Variovorax paradoxus: one gene and its partner. The protein of the gene in region 1 binds, or shares a complex with, the protein of each later gene. Links are inferred from orthologs where the notes say so. Each region holds a gene or a part of one and is shown in the gene's direction. Other genes may lie near its edges.

The links.
Region 2: the proteins of xseA (region 1) and xseB are in contact, whole or in part, in a cryo-EM structure (PDB 8TXR), measured with the Escherichia coli proteins. The link is inferred for Variovorax paradoxus from one-to-one orthologs.

The regions. Positions count from the first base shown.
Region 1 is NZ_CP091716.1:3,703,584-3,709,487, forward strand. Bases 200-3,136 are described here. They hold xseA (exodeoxyribonuclease VII large subunit), read left to right. Parts: upstream 200-979; coding sequence 980-2,293; downstream 2,294-3,136. Other genes in these bases: L3V85_RS17225 (MotA/TolQ/ExbB proton channel family protein), read right to left, coding at 200-666; L3V85_RS17235 (superoxide dismutase), read left to right, coding at 2,343-2,924; L3V85_RS17240 (DUF192 domain-containing protein), read right to left, coding at 2,994-3,136. In the rest of the region: L3V85_RS17220 (ExbD/TolR family protein), read right to left, coding at 1-14; more of L3V85_RS17225, read right to left, coding at 34-199; more of L3V85_RS17240, read right to left, coding at 3,137-3,452; L3V85_RS17245 (hypothetical protein), read right to left, coding at 3,554-3,748; L3V85_RS17250 (cell envelope biogenesis protein TolA), read right to left, coding at 3,903-4,241; icd (NADP-dependent isocitrate dehydrogenase), read left to right, coding at 4,463-5,722. UniProt on the Escherichia coli protein: Bidirectionally degrades single-stranded DNA into large acid-insoluble oligonucleotides, which are then degraded further into small acid-soluble oligonucleotides.
Region 2 is NZ_CP091716.1:2,506,768-2,514,403, forward strand. The notes cover bases 2,676-5,477. They hold xseB (exodeoxyribonuclease VII small subunit), read left to right. Parts: upstream 2,676-3,844; coding sequence 3,845-4,111; downstream 4,112-5,477. Other genes in these bases: L3V85_RS11760 (aromatic ring-hydroxylating oxygenase subunit alpha), read right to left, coding at 2,676-3,616; L3V85_RS11770 (polyprenyl synthetase family protein), read left to right, coding at 4,108-5,031; dxs (1-deoxy-D-xylulose-5-phosphate synthase), read left to right, coding at 5,054-5,477. Also shown: L3V85_RS11745 (DUF2796 domain-containing protein), read right to left, coding at 1-521; L3V85_RS11750 (sulfurtransferase), read right to left, coding at 518-1,426; L3V85_RS11755 (DMT family transporter), read right to left, coding at 1,482-2,414; more of L3V85_RS11760, read right to left, coding at 2,474-2,675; more of dxs, read left to right, coding at 5,478-6,907; L3V85_RS11780 (ABC transporter ATP-binding protein), read right to left, coding at 7,049-7,636. UniProt on the Escherichia coli protein: Bidirectionally degrades single-stranded DNA into large acid-insoluble oligonucleotides, which are then degraded further into small acid-soluble oligonucleotides.

The DNA.
Region 1 (5,904 bases):
TGGCGGAACTGCATGCGGCCTCGGGTCATGGCGTCACTTGCGCAGAGCGTTCAGATGGCGGGCGAAGCGCTCGCCGGACAGCTCGAGATTCAGCAGGTATTCGTCGACCCGGCTGCGGAAGTAGCGCCAGAAAATGAGCGTCGGAATCGCCACGATCAGGCCGAATGCCGTGTTGTACAGCGCGATCGAGATGCCGTGCGCCAGTTGCGCCGGGTTGCCCGAGCCCACCGCGCCACTGCCGGGCGACTGCGAGCCGAAGATCTCGATCATGCCGATCACCGTGCCCAGAAGGCCCAGCAACGGGGCTGCGGAGGCGATGGTGGCCAGGGCAGGCAGGTAACGCTCCAGCTTGTGCGCCACAGTGCGGCCCGAGGCCTCCATGGCGGCGCGCAGGTCGTCTTCGGTGCAGCGTGGGTTGGCGTTCAGTGCGCGCAGGCCGGCGGCCAGCACCTGGCCGAGCATCGAGTTGCGTTCGAGCTTGGTCACAACGTCAGGACCAGGAATGGCTCCCTGCGACACCGTGATGGTCTCGTCGAGCAGCTTCGGCGGCAGTACCCTCACGGTCTTCAGACTCGTGAAACGTTCTATAACCAGCGCGAGCGCAATGACCGAACAAGCGAGCAAGGGCCAGATCGGCCAACCCGCGGCAACTATGATGGAAAACAAGAAAATCCTCCGGCCCGTAGACTGCAAATGCGCGGCGATTATCCACTGAGCCCACCATCGGCACGCGCCTTGTTTTGGTGTCGGCAAGGACGCACAGATTCTGTGGATAACTTTGTGACTAACCTGCTGCGCTACGTGTCCGAACCCGCATGGGATGGGCTTTTCGTTAGAACGACTGAATTTTGAGCAGCACTTTTTTCAATGAAATCAATGGCTTGCACGGAGAACCGTGCACCCGTCCCGCTTCAGGGGCGGGCGACAGGGGGCGGGCCGCCCGTTGTGGAAGAGTGGCATCTGGCCGAGCGTGCTCTTCGTGAGCGTGCGTGACATGAATTCCGCGCCGGGCCCGCGCGTCTGGGCCGTCGGAGCCTTGTGCCATGCGGTTGCCGACGCGCTCGACGCGCGTTTCAACCCGGTCACGGTGCGCGGCGAAATCTCCGGTTTTTCTCGCGCCTCTAGTGGACATTGTTACTTCGCCCTGAAGGACGAGTCGGGTCAACTGCGCTGCGCGATGTTCCGCCGCGCCGCGGGGCTGCTCGATTTTTCGCCGCGCGACGGCGACCAGGTCGAGGTGCGCGGCCGACTCGCGGTGTACGAACCGCGCGGCGATCTTCAACTTGTTGTCGAGAGCTTGCGGCGCGCGGGGCAGGGCGCCCTGTTCGAGCAGTTCATGCAGCGCAAGGCGCGGCTCGAAGCCGAAGGGCTGTTCGATCCGGCGCGCAAGCGTGCCTTGCCTACCATGCCGCGCGCGGTGGGCGTCGTCACGTCGCTCGGAGCGGCTGCATTGCATGACGTCGTGACGGCACTGCGACGCCGCGTACCGCACATTCCCGTGGTGCTGGCGCCTGCCGCCGTGCAGGGGGCGAATGCGCCGGGCGAACTCGTTCGCGCGCTGCATTCGCTTTATGCGCTCGAGCCGGCGGTCGACGTGATCTTGCTGGTGCGCGGCGGTGGCTCGATCGAAGACCTGTGGGCGTTCAACGACGAGGCCCTGGCACGCACGATCGTGCAGAGCCCGGTCCCGGTGATCAGCGGCGTGGGGCATGAGACAGACTTCACCATCGCCGATTTCTGCGCCGACCTGCGCGCGCCCACGCCGACCGCGGCGGCGGAACTCGTCAGCGCGCCGCGCGACCTGTGGCTCGGCGCGCTCGACCTGCTCGACGAACGGCTCAGCGACTCGCTGGGTGGTCGGCTCGATGTACTTGGGCAGCGGCTCGACCAGGCGGCGGGGCGGCTCGGCCGTCCTTCGAACCTCGTGACGCGCCAGCAACTTCGCCTGGCGCACCATGCGCAGCGCCTTCAGTACGCGATGCGGTCGAAGCGCGAACGCCTGGCTCAGGCGCCGCGTGCAATGGCTGCCGACTTTCCGTCGAAGCTAGAGCGTGCAGTGACGCAACGCCACGATCGGCTGGAGCGCGTGGCCCTGCGCTGGCGGCTGCTCGATCCGGCATTGGTCTTGCAACGCGGCTACGCCTGGCTCACGGATGCGGATGGCCGCGCGGTCGTCAGCGCGAAGCAATTGGCACCGGGAGATGCGGTCGTGGCGCGGCTTGCCGACGGCGAAGTCGACATGACCGTCTCGCCGGGCGGCGTGACGGGAACACGTCCGACGCGACCTCAATAATTAATTCCTAGAATCCACGATTCCCACAACCAACCCACGAGAAAAAACCATGGAACATGTGCTCCCACCCCTGCCGTACGCACTCGACGCACTGGCACCCGAGTATTCGAAGGAAACCCTCGAGTACCACTACGGCAAGCACCACAACGCCTACGTGGTGAACCTCAACAACCTGCAAAAGGGCACCGAATTCGAAGCGATGACGCTCGAAGAGATCGTCAAGAAGTCCAGCGGCGGCATCTACAACAACGCCGCCCAGATCTGGAACCACACCTTCTTCTGGAACTGCATGAAGCCGCAAGGCGGCGGTGCTCCCAGCGGCGCGCTGGCCAAGGCCATCGAAGCCAAGTGGGGCAGCTACGACGCTTTCAAGGAAGCTTTCGTGAAGTCGGCCGTGGGTAACTTCGGCTCGGGCTGGACCTGGCTGGTGAAGAAGGCCGACGGCTCTGTGGACATCGTGAACACCGGCGCCGCCGGCACGCCGCTGACCACTGCCGACACCGCGCTGCTGACCGTGGACGTCTGGGAACACGCCTACTACATCGACTACCGCAACCTGCGCCCGAAGTTCGTCGAGACCTTCCTGGCCAAGCTGGCCAACTGGGATTTCGCGGCCAAGAACTTCGGCTGAGCCCTGGTTTTGCAATGAAAAAAGCCGACCCTCGGGTCGGCTTTTTTGCGGGCTGGAGGCGGCAGAAACTCAGCGCTTGGTGGCTGTGAACAGCTCGCCGCCGAGCTTCGCGCCCTTCTTGATGTTCTTCTTGGCGAACCAGCCCTGATTCATCTCGAGCACGTAACGCACGGGCTCGAGCGAGCAGTGCGAGTTCTCGGTCATGGGCTGCATGTCGACCAGATTGACGATGCGGCCGTCATCGGCCACGAAGGCGGCGGTCAACGGCAGGATCGTGTTGCGCATCCAGAAGCATTGCGTGGCGGGCTGCTCGAACACGAAGATCATGCCTTCAGCCTGGGGCATTTCCTTGCGGAACATGAGACCGATCTCGCGTTGCAAAGGGGTCTGCGCGATCTGCGTATCGATCTTGTAGAGGCCGACCGACAGCTGCGTGCGCGGCAGATCGGTCTGGGGTTGCTGCTGGGCATGCGCCGACATCATGAAGGACGCGGACACGAGGAGCAGGGCGGCTAGACGCTGGAACATCGGACGACTCTTTCAGGGCGGGGACTGGGTGGGTCCGGCCTCAACCAAATATGCAAACAAAAATGCCCGCTGATGCGGGCATTGCCGGTGAGCGCGAAAGCTTACACCTTCTTGGAAGCGGCCGTGTGAGCCTTGGCGACGTGGCGAACCTTGTGCTTCTTGGCTGCTGCGTGCTTCTTGGCGGTGTGCTTGGCAACCTTGGGAGCGGCGGGAGCAGCTGCGGTGGGTTCGGCTTGTTGAGCGAAGGCACCGGCGGCGAAGAGACCGGCGATCAGGGCTGCGAGCAGCTTGTTCATTTGAAATCCTTTGAAATTCGTTGATTTGGACAGCCCTCCCTGCGGAGGTAGACATTCAACGGAGGCAGCTTCCGGCGGTTGACAGTCAATTGCAGTCCGCGGACGAAAAAAAAGCGCTCCGAAGAGCGCTCTTTTTTCGAGGGGCTGGGCCGACTTACTTGGCGCCTGCCATGTCAGGCGTGCCGCCTTGGGTCGACTTGCGCTTCACGCTGCCGTCCTTGTTGCGACGACGTTGGTCGCGGGTGCTGGCGCGCTTTTCGCCGGAAGCAGCAGCCTTGTCGGCACCGATGGCGCCGCCTTCGGGCGTCTTGACTTCGTCGCCAGCGGCAGCCTTCACTTGGCCAGCGGGCTTGGCAGCCTTCTTGGCTTCGGCACGTTGCTGCGACTTGCTGTTCGTGGCGTTCCCTTGTTCGGGCGTGGTGCCAGCCGGGTTTTGGGCGTAGGCGCCAGCGGCAAACAGGCCAGCGATCATGACTGCGAGAATTTTGCTCATTGAGATTCCTCTATTCGAGAATTGATTGGAAACGCCTCCCGGCGAGCAGAAGGTCAGCCACTAACGAGGCCATTGGCCTGATGGTTGACAAACCCTCGCTGATGGGTTGCGTCTAAAATGTACAGCGATTTGTTCGCGTCCTGTACAGCGATTCCTCGCGGCTGTCTGAATTCGCTGACACTCGTCAAAATTACGCCACTCCCCCGGAGCCCAACCCCCTCATGTCCAGCTATCAGCACATCAACGTCCCGACCGAAGGTCAGAAGATCACGGTCAACGCTGACAACACCCTCAATGTGCCTGACCAACCGATCATTCCTTTCATCGAAGGCGACGGGACCGGACTGGACATCACGCCGGTGATGCTGAAAGTGGTGGACGCCGCAGTGGCCAAGGCCTACGGCGGCAAGAAGAAGATTCACTGGATGGAGGTCTATGCAGGGGAGAAGTCGACCAAGGTCTACGGCCCCGACGTCTGGCTTCCCGAAGAAACGCTGCAGGCCGTGCGCGACTACGTGATCTCCATCAAAGGCCCGCTCACCACGCCCGTCGGCGGTGGCATCCGCTCGCTGAACGTCGCGCTGCGCCAGGAACTGGACCTCTACGTTTGCCTGCGTCCCATCCGGTACTTCGATGGCGTGCCCAGCCCGGTGCGCGAGCCGCACAAGACCAACATGGTGATCTTCCGCGAGAACTCGGAAGACATCTATGCAGGCATCGAGTTCGAAGCCGAAAGCGACAAGGCCAAGAAGCTCATCAAGTTCCTGCAGGACGAAATGGGCGTCAAGAAGATCCGTTTTCCGGACACCTCGGGCATCGGCGTCAAGCCCGTGTCGATCGAAGGCACCGAGCGCCTCGTGCGCAAGGCGCTGCAATACGCCATCGACAACGACAAGTCCAGCGTGACCATCGTCCACAAGGGCAACATCATGAAGTTCACCGAAGGTGGCTTCCGTGACTGGGCCTACAACCTGGCAGCCAAGGAGTTCGGCGCAGAGCTGGTCGACGGCGGGCCATGGATGAAGTTCAAGAACCCGAGGACGGGCAAGGACATCACCGTCAAGGACAGCATCGCCGACGCGTTCCTGCAGCAGATCCTTTTGCGCCCCGCGGAGTACAGCGTGATTGCCACGCTCAACCTCAACGGCGACTACGTGTCCGACGCATTGGCCGCGCAGGTCGGCGGCATCGGCATTGCGCCGGGCGCGAACCTGAGCGACACGGTCGCGATGTTCGAAGCCACCCACGGCACGGCGCCCAAGTACGCAGGCAAGGACTACGTGAACCCGGGCTCGGAGATCCTCTCGGCTGAAATGATGTTGCGCCACATGGGCTGGACCGAAGCCGCCGACCTGATCATCAGCTCGATGGAGAAGTCGATTGCCAGCAAGAAGGTCACCTATGACTTCGCGCGCCTCATGGATGGCGCCACTCAAGTGAGCTGCTCCGGTTTCGGCCAGGTGATGATCGACAACATGTAATTGCGCAAGTGCGCTGTTCGGTGCTTCGCAGGCATCGAGTGATCGAACCCTTGGATTTCGAAAGAAATTCGAGGGTTTTTTTCTTTGCGACAGCGTTCTTATGCGATTTTTGTACTGTCGCGCACGGCACAACCCCCTTGATTTGTCGAATACGCGCCACCAAGTCTTCATGCGCCGGCACG
Region 2 (7,636 bases), 1.2 Mb from region 1 along the record:
AGCTGGCGCTTGAACTGGCCTTGCGCGGTGGCGATCTGCGAATCGATCTGGCGCAGCCCCTTGAACGCGCCGAACAGGTTCACGTCGATGAACTTCGCTGCGGCCGCGTTGGTGCAATTGAAGGAGAAGGTGGCGTCGAGGTCGGCATGGCCGACGGGCTCGGCCGGGTCGGGGTTGCCCAGGCCCAGCGCGCCGGAGCGCAGGTCGACCGGGCCCAGCTTGCAGTTGGCGGCCGGATCGACGACGAAGAGCTTGTCGGCCGCGCGCAGCTGCGCGACGGCGTCTTCGACGGTCTTCTTCTCGGCGTCGGTCTTGGGCGCGCGCTCGAAGCCGACGATGTTGTCCAGCGGCGACTCCATGTCGATCACCACCGTGGGGCCGTCGACGGCCACGTCGAGCTTGAGCTGGCCGTGCACATGCGCATGCTGCTGCTGTGCCTGCGCGGAAAGAAAGGGGGCGGCCGCGAACAGCGCGGCTGCGATTGCGAGACCGGTGGTGCGTCGGAGACGGGTGTGCTTCATGGTTCAGCGCCTTGCCGGGTCGGCAGCCCCGGCGTGTTGCTCCATTCGCTCCAGCTGCCGGCATAGAGCGCGGTCGTCCCGAACCCCGCGATCTGCATCGCGAGCAGGTTGGGCACGGCGCTCACGCCACTGCCGCATTGGTGGACGACGGTCGCCGCATCGCGTCCCGCGAGCAGCGCTTCGAACTCGGCACGCAATTGCGATGCCGGCTTGAACTTGCCGTCCGGACCGATGTTCTCGGCGAAGGGCCGGTTCAGAGCCCCGGGGATGTGACCGGCGATCGGGTCCAGAGGTTCCACCTCGCCGCGGTAACGTGCGCCGGCGCGTGCGTCGATCAGGTTCTGGTCAGGCTGGCCGAGCCGGCGCACCACGGTGTCGGTGGTCACGAGCTTCGCGATCGGCTCGCCCGTGACGAAGTTCGACTGGAAGCGCGCGGGCTCCTCGCGGTCGGTCACCTCGCCGCCCGCGGCCTGCCAGGCCTGCAGCCCGCCGTCGAGCACGGCCACCGCGTCGTGGCCCATCCACTTGAGCATCCACCACAGGCGGCCGCAGTAGTTGGCGCCGTTGCGGTCGTACACCACGGCCTGCATGTCGTTGGCGAAGCCGATGCTCGAGAGCCATGCCGCGAACTTCTCGCGGCTCGGCAGCGGGTGGCGGCCGCCCGAGGCGGGTACGCCGTCTTCCTGCGCGGTCACGACTTCGCCGTGGGCGCCGGGCGCGCCGTGCTTCGCGCTGAGGTCGGTGTCGAGGTTGGCGTACAGCGCGCCGGGGATGTGCGCGGCGGCGTATTGCTGCGCGCCGGCTTCGGGCTTCATGAGTTCGAAGCTGCAGTCGAACAGCATGAAAGGCTTGTCGCCGGCCTGCAGTTGCCGCAGTTGCTCGACGCTGACGAGGGTGGTGTACATGGCGTTGTGTCCTTCGTTGCCGGGGCCTGCACAGGCCCGCTTGATCCGATTCAGTTCAATGTTCTTCGGCCGGTGCCTTGGGCACCGCCCGCTGCCGCAACACAGTTGCGGCAATGCCGCTCGCGATGATAAGAGCCATGCCGCCCCAGCCGGCGGCGTCGATGCGGTCGTTGAACAGCACCACGCCGTAGAAGGCCGCGAAGACGATGCCCGAATACTGCAGGTTGGCCACCACCAGCGTACCGGCCTGGGTCTTGGCGGTGGCGTAGGCGCGGGTCATGCACAGCTGTCCGAGGGCGGCGAGCAGGCCGATCGGCAGCAGCCACAGCGCATGCTGCCACGTCCATGAGGCACCGCCCGAAAACCCCGTGGCCGCCGTGGCGAAGGCACCGGCCACGGCCGAGCCGACCGCGAAATAGAACACCGTGCGCAACTCGGGCTCGCCGATGCGCGACAGCGCCACCACCTGCATGTAGGCAAAGGCGGCTGTCAGGCCCGACAGCAGCCCCAGCATGCCCCCGAAGCCTTCGTTGCCGCTGACCGTGGGCTTGAGCATGAGCACGACGCCCGCGAAGCCCGCCAGCACCGTCATGGCCAGCGTGCCCTGCAGCGGCGGGCGCTCGACCCGGCCGTCGCGGCCCGGCACCGGCACCCAGGCCAGCAGCGCGCCGCCGACCAGGAAGGCCGCGACCCACACGCTGCTCATGTAGTTGAGCGTGACGGCGGTGGCCAGCGGCAGGTGGGCAATCGCATAGAACCACGCGCCCAGCGAGATCACGCCGATGGTGCTGCGCCAGGCGTGCATGCCCGGATACCGCGTGGCGAGCGAGACGCCGCGGTTGCGCGCCAGCAGCCACAGGAACACGATGCCGATGAGGCCGCGGCCCAGCACCATCTCGCCGCTGTTGAACCACTCCGAGGCGATCTTCACGACCACGCTCATCGTGGCGAACAGAAAGGCCCCCAGCACCATCCACAGCGCTTGCATCGTTTTGAATCCGGATCAGGAAAAAAGAAAGCCCCGGCTGATGCGGGGCGGGTCGGGGCTCAGGCCGGTTGTTGCATGGCAGCTCTGTACCACTCGTGGAACTGCTGCATGCCGTCTTCCATGGGGCTCTGGTAGGGGCCGGTCTCGTTGTCGCCGCGCAGCATGAGCGCGCGGCGGCCGGCGTCCATGCGCTCGGCGATCTCGTCGTCTTCCACGCAGGTTTCCATGTAGGCGGCCTGCTGGGCCTCGACGAACTCGCGCTCGAAGGCGACGATTTCCTCGGGGTAGAAGAACTCGACCATGTTCAGCGTCTTCGTCGGGCTCACCGGGTGCAGGGTCGACACGGTGAGCACGTGCGGATACCACTCGACCATCACGTGCGGGTAGTAAGTGAGCCAGATGGCGCCGTACTTCGGCGGCTTGCCGTCGCGGTACTTGAGCAACTGCTCCTGCCATTTCTGGTAGACCGGGCTGCCCGCGCGGCCCAGACGGTTGGCCACGCCCACCGTCTGCACCGAATAGCGGGGCTTGAACTCCCAGCGCAGGTCGTCGCAGGTGACGAAGCTGCCCAGGCCCGGATGGAACGGGCCGACGTGGTAGTCCTCGAGGTAGACCTCGATGAAGGTCTTCCAGTTGTAGTTGCACTCGTGCAGCTCGACGCGGTCGAGCGCGTAGCCCGAGAAGTCGAGATCGGCCTGCGGGCCGAGGCCGGCCATGTCGGCCGCCACGTCGGGGCCCGAGCCGTCGGCGTTCTTCTCGAACAGAAGGCCGTTCCATTCGGTCAGCGGGTAGTTGTGCAGGTTCAGGCAGGGGTCCTGCTCGAAGTGCGGCGCGCCGATCAGGGTGCCGGTGGTGCGCGAGTCGCTCGCGGCGTAGGTCCAGCGGTGCAGCGGGCACACGATGTTGCCGCCGGTCTGGCTGTCGAGCTGGCCCCGGCCCTTCAGGATCAGGGCCTGGCGGTGGCGGCAGACGTTGGAGATCAGCTCCACGCCCTTGGGCGTGTGGACCAGCGCGCGGCCCTGGTGCTCCTGCGGCAGGGTGTGGAAGTTGCCCTGTTCGGGCACGGCCAGGCGATGGCCGACGTAGCGGGGCCCTCGCGCGAAAAGGTTTTGCATTTCGCGGGCATAGAGCGCCTCGTCGAAATACGCGGAAACTGGAAGTTGGCTCGCGGCCTGCTGCAGTTGAAGACTTAAATCAGACATGGAGGACCTGACCAAGCTCCCCACAGGGAGAAAAGGAAAAAGAACGGAAAAGCGCCGCCTGGATGGCTCGGCGGCCCGAAGAATGTGCTGGCGTTGCCAACGAGAGAAGTTCGCATTGTACCCGGGGGGCATCTTTTGGCGCGGCTTGCGGCGGGGTGGTCCGCAGGCGGTGGCCGTTTGTTCCCGTCCCCGTCCTAAAATGCCCGGTTTCACCCACGTTTCGCTTGCATGCCCAAGGTGCCCACCCCTTCCTCGTCCAGCCCGGCGGCAACGCCTGATACGGGCCCGCTGCCCGCCAGTTACGAAGCCGGGCTCCAGGAGCTGGAACAACTGGTTGCGGAACTCGAATCAGGCCAGCTCCCCCTCGACCAGCTGCTCGTCAGCTACCAGCGCGGTGCCGTGCTGCTCGCCTTCTGCCGCGACAAGCTGCAGGCGGTCGAAGACCAGATCAAGGTGCTCGATGCGGGCAGCCTGAAGGTCTGGACTTCCGAATGAGCACGGCCACGACGGCGGCTCCCCCCCGGTGGGACGCAAAGACCCTGGCCGCCTGGTGTGATCCGCATCTGGCGAACGTCGAGTCGGCGCTGTCGCGCTGGGTCGGCGTCGACGCCCCCGTGCTGCTGGGCGACGCCATGCGCTATGCCGTGCTCGACGGCGGCAAGCGCCTGCGGCCCCTGCTGGTGCTGGCCGCGAGCGAAGCCGTTGGCGGCAATAAGGCCGCCGCGCTGCGCGCCGCCTGCGCCACCGAGCTGATCCACGCCTATTCCCTCGTGCACGACGACCTGCCGTGCATGGACAACGACGTGCTGCGCCGCGGCAAGCCCACGGTCCACGTCAAGTTCGGCGAAGCCGACGCCCTGCTGGCCGGCGACGCGCTGCAGGCCCTGGCCTTCGAGCTGCTCACACCCGAAGACGACGAGATTCCCGCCGCCACCCAGGCCCTGCTGTGCCGCCTGCTCGCGCGTGCCGCGGGCAGCCAGGGCATGGCCGGCGGCCAGGCCATCGACCTGGCCAGCGTGGGCATTGCGCTCGACGAGACGCGTCTGCGCGAAATGCACCGCCTGAAGACCGGCGCGCTGCTGCAGGGCAGCGTCGAGATGGGCGCCGCCTGCGGCAGCGTGACGCCGGACGCCCTGGCCGCGCTGCGCGACTACGGCGCCGCCATCGGCCTGGCGTTCCAGGTGGTCGACGACATCCTCGACGTCACGGCCGACTCGCAAACCCTGGGCAAGACCGCCGGCAAGGACGCCGCGGCCGACAAGCCCACCTACGTATCGCTGCTCGGCCTCGACGGCGCACGCGCCCAGGCCCGGCAACTGCTGGCCGATGCGCTCGCCGCGCTGGAAAAGAGCGGCCTGGCCGACACCTCGGCCCTGCGCGCGCTCGCCCACATGGTGGTCGACCGCGACCGCTGAGAGAAAAAGAAAACACCTCCCCATGGCTGCTCCGCTGCTTCCCACACTCCATGACCCCGCGCCGATCCGCAAATACGACCGGACCCAGCTGCGCCAGCTGTCCGACGAGGTGCGCGCCTGCGTGCTCGACAACGTGTCGCGCACCGGCGGCCACCTGAGTTCGAACCTCGGCACGGTCGAGCTGACGGTCGCGCTGCATCACGTGTTCAACACGCCGCACGACCGGCTGGTGTGGGACGTGGGCCACCAGACCTATCCGCACAAGATCCTCACCGGCCGGCGCGAGCGCATGCCCACGCTTCGGCAGATCGGCGGCATCTCGGGCTTTCCGCAGCGCAGCGAGAGCGAGTACGACACCTTCGGCACCGCCCATTCGTCGACCAGCATCTCGGCGGCGCTGGGCATGGCCATGGCCGCCAAGCAGAAGGGCGAGGACCGCCACACGGTGGCCATCATCGGCGACGGCGCGCTCACGGCCGGCATGGCCTTCGAGGCGCTGAACAACGCGGGCGTGTGCGACTGCAAGCTGCTCGTGATCCTGAACGACAACGACATGTCGATCAGCCCGCCGGTGGGCGCGCTCAACCGCTACCTCGCGCAGTTGATGAGCGGCAACTTCTACGCCGCCGCCAAGAGCGTGGGCAAGAGCGTGCTGCGCAATGCACCGCCGCTGTTCGAGCTGGCCAAGCGGCTGGAGCAGCATGCCAAGGGCATGGTCGTGCCGGCCACGCTGTTCGAGCAGTTCGGCTTCAACTACGTGGGCCCGATCGACGGCCACGACCTCGATTCGCTGGTGCCCACGCTGGAGAACCTCAAGCACCTGGAAGGCCCGCAGTTCCTGCACGTGGTCACCAGGAAGGGGCAGGGCTACAAGCTGGCCGAGGCCGACCCCGTGGCCTACCACGGCCCCGGCAAGTTCGACCCGCAGGTGGGGCTGGTCAAGTCCACCGCCCCCGCCAAGCAGACCTTCACGCAGGTGTTCGGCCAGTGGCTGTGCGACACGGCGGCCGCCGACGGCCGGCTGGTGGGCATCACGCCAGCGATGCGCGAAGGCTCGGGGCTCGTGGAGTTCGAAAAGCGCTTCCCCGCCCGTTACTACGACGTCGGCATCGCCGAGCAGCACGCCGTGACCTTCGCCGCCGGCCTGGCCTGCGAAGGCCTGAAGCCGGTGGTCGCGATCTACTCGACCTTCCTGCAGCGCGCCTACGACCAACTGATCCACGACGTGGCGATCCAGAACCTGCCGGTGGTGTTCGCGCTCGACCGCGCGGGCCTGGTCGGTGCCGACGGCGCGACGCACGCGGGTGCCTACGACATCCCGTTCCTGCGCTGTATTCCGAACATGAGCATCGCGTGCCCGGCCGACGAGCGCGAGTGCCGCCAACTGCTGACCAGCGCCTACGAGCAGAGCCACCCGGTGGCGGTGCGCTATCCGCGTGGCGCGGGTGCCGGCGTCGCGCCGCATCTCACGCTGGACGCGCTGCCCCTGGGCAAGGGCGAGATCCGCCGCGAAGGCAAGCGCATCGCGATCCTCGCCTTCGGCACGCTGCTGTATCCGGCGCTCGCGGCCGCCGAGTCGCTCGACGCGACGGTGGTCAACATGCGCTGGGCCAAGCCGCTGGACGTCGAACTGCTGCTGCAGGTCGCGCGCTCGCACGATGCCATCGTGACGCTGGAAGAGGGTGCCATCATGGGCGGCGCCGGCAGCGCGGTGCTCGAGGCGCTGCAGGCTGCGAACGTGCTGAAGCCGGTGCTGCAGCTGGGCCTGCCCGACCAGTTCATCGAGCATGGCGATCCGGCGAAGCTGCTGGCCGGCATCGGGCTCGATGCGGCGGGTATCGAGGCCTCGATCGTCGAGCGCTTCGGCAAGGCCTGAGTCTTCGGTCTTGCTCCTTCCCCCGCTGGGGGAAGGCTGGGATGGGGGCAAGCGGCTTTAAAAATGCCGCCGCGGTTCAAAGGCCGCCGTGCCCCCACCCCGACCCTCCCCCAGCGGGGGAGGGAGGAATACCAAAGAGCGTCAGCTCCCCAGGTACGCGTCCTGCACCTTCGGATTGCCCAGCAATTCTCGCCCGGTGCCAGACAGCACGATGCTGCCCGTCTCGATCACATAGGCCCGGTCGGCGATCTTCAGCGCCTGGCGCACGTTCTGCTCCACCAGGAAGATCGTCAGCCCCTGCTTGTTGATCTCGCGCAGCGTGCGGAAGATGTCCTGCACGATGATCGGCGCCAGGCCCATCGAGGGCTCGTCCAGCAGCAGCACGCGCGGCTTGGCCATCAGGGCCCGGCCGATGGCCAGCATCTGCTGCTCGCCGCCCGAGAGGTTGCCGGCCAGGCCGTCGGCCCGGTCCTTCAGCACCGGGAAGAGGGTGTAGATGCGTTCCAGGTCGGCAGCGCGCGCGGCCGCGCCGTCGCGGCGCGTGTAGGCGCCCAGCTCCAGGTTGTCGCGCACCGTGAGCGTGGTCAGCGTGGCGCGGCCTTCGGCCACCTGCACCACGCCGCCGGCCACGATCTTGTGGGGCGACAGCGCGGTGATGTCCTGGCCCGCGAAAGTCACGCGCCCGGAGGCCTTCTTCACCAGCCCCGACAGCGCCAGCAGCGTGGTCGA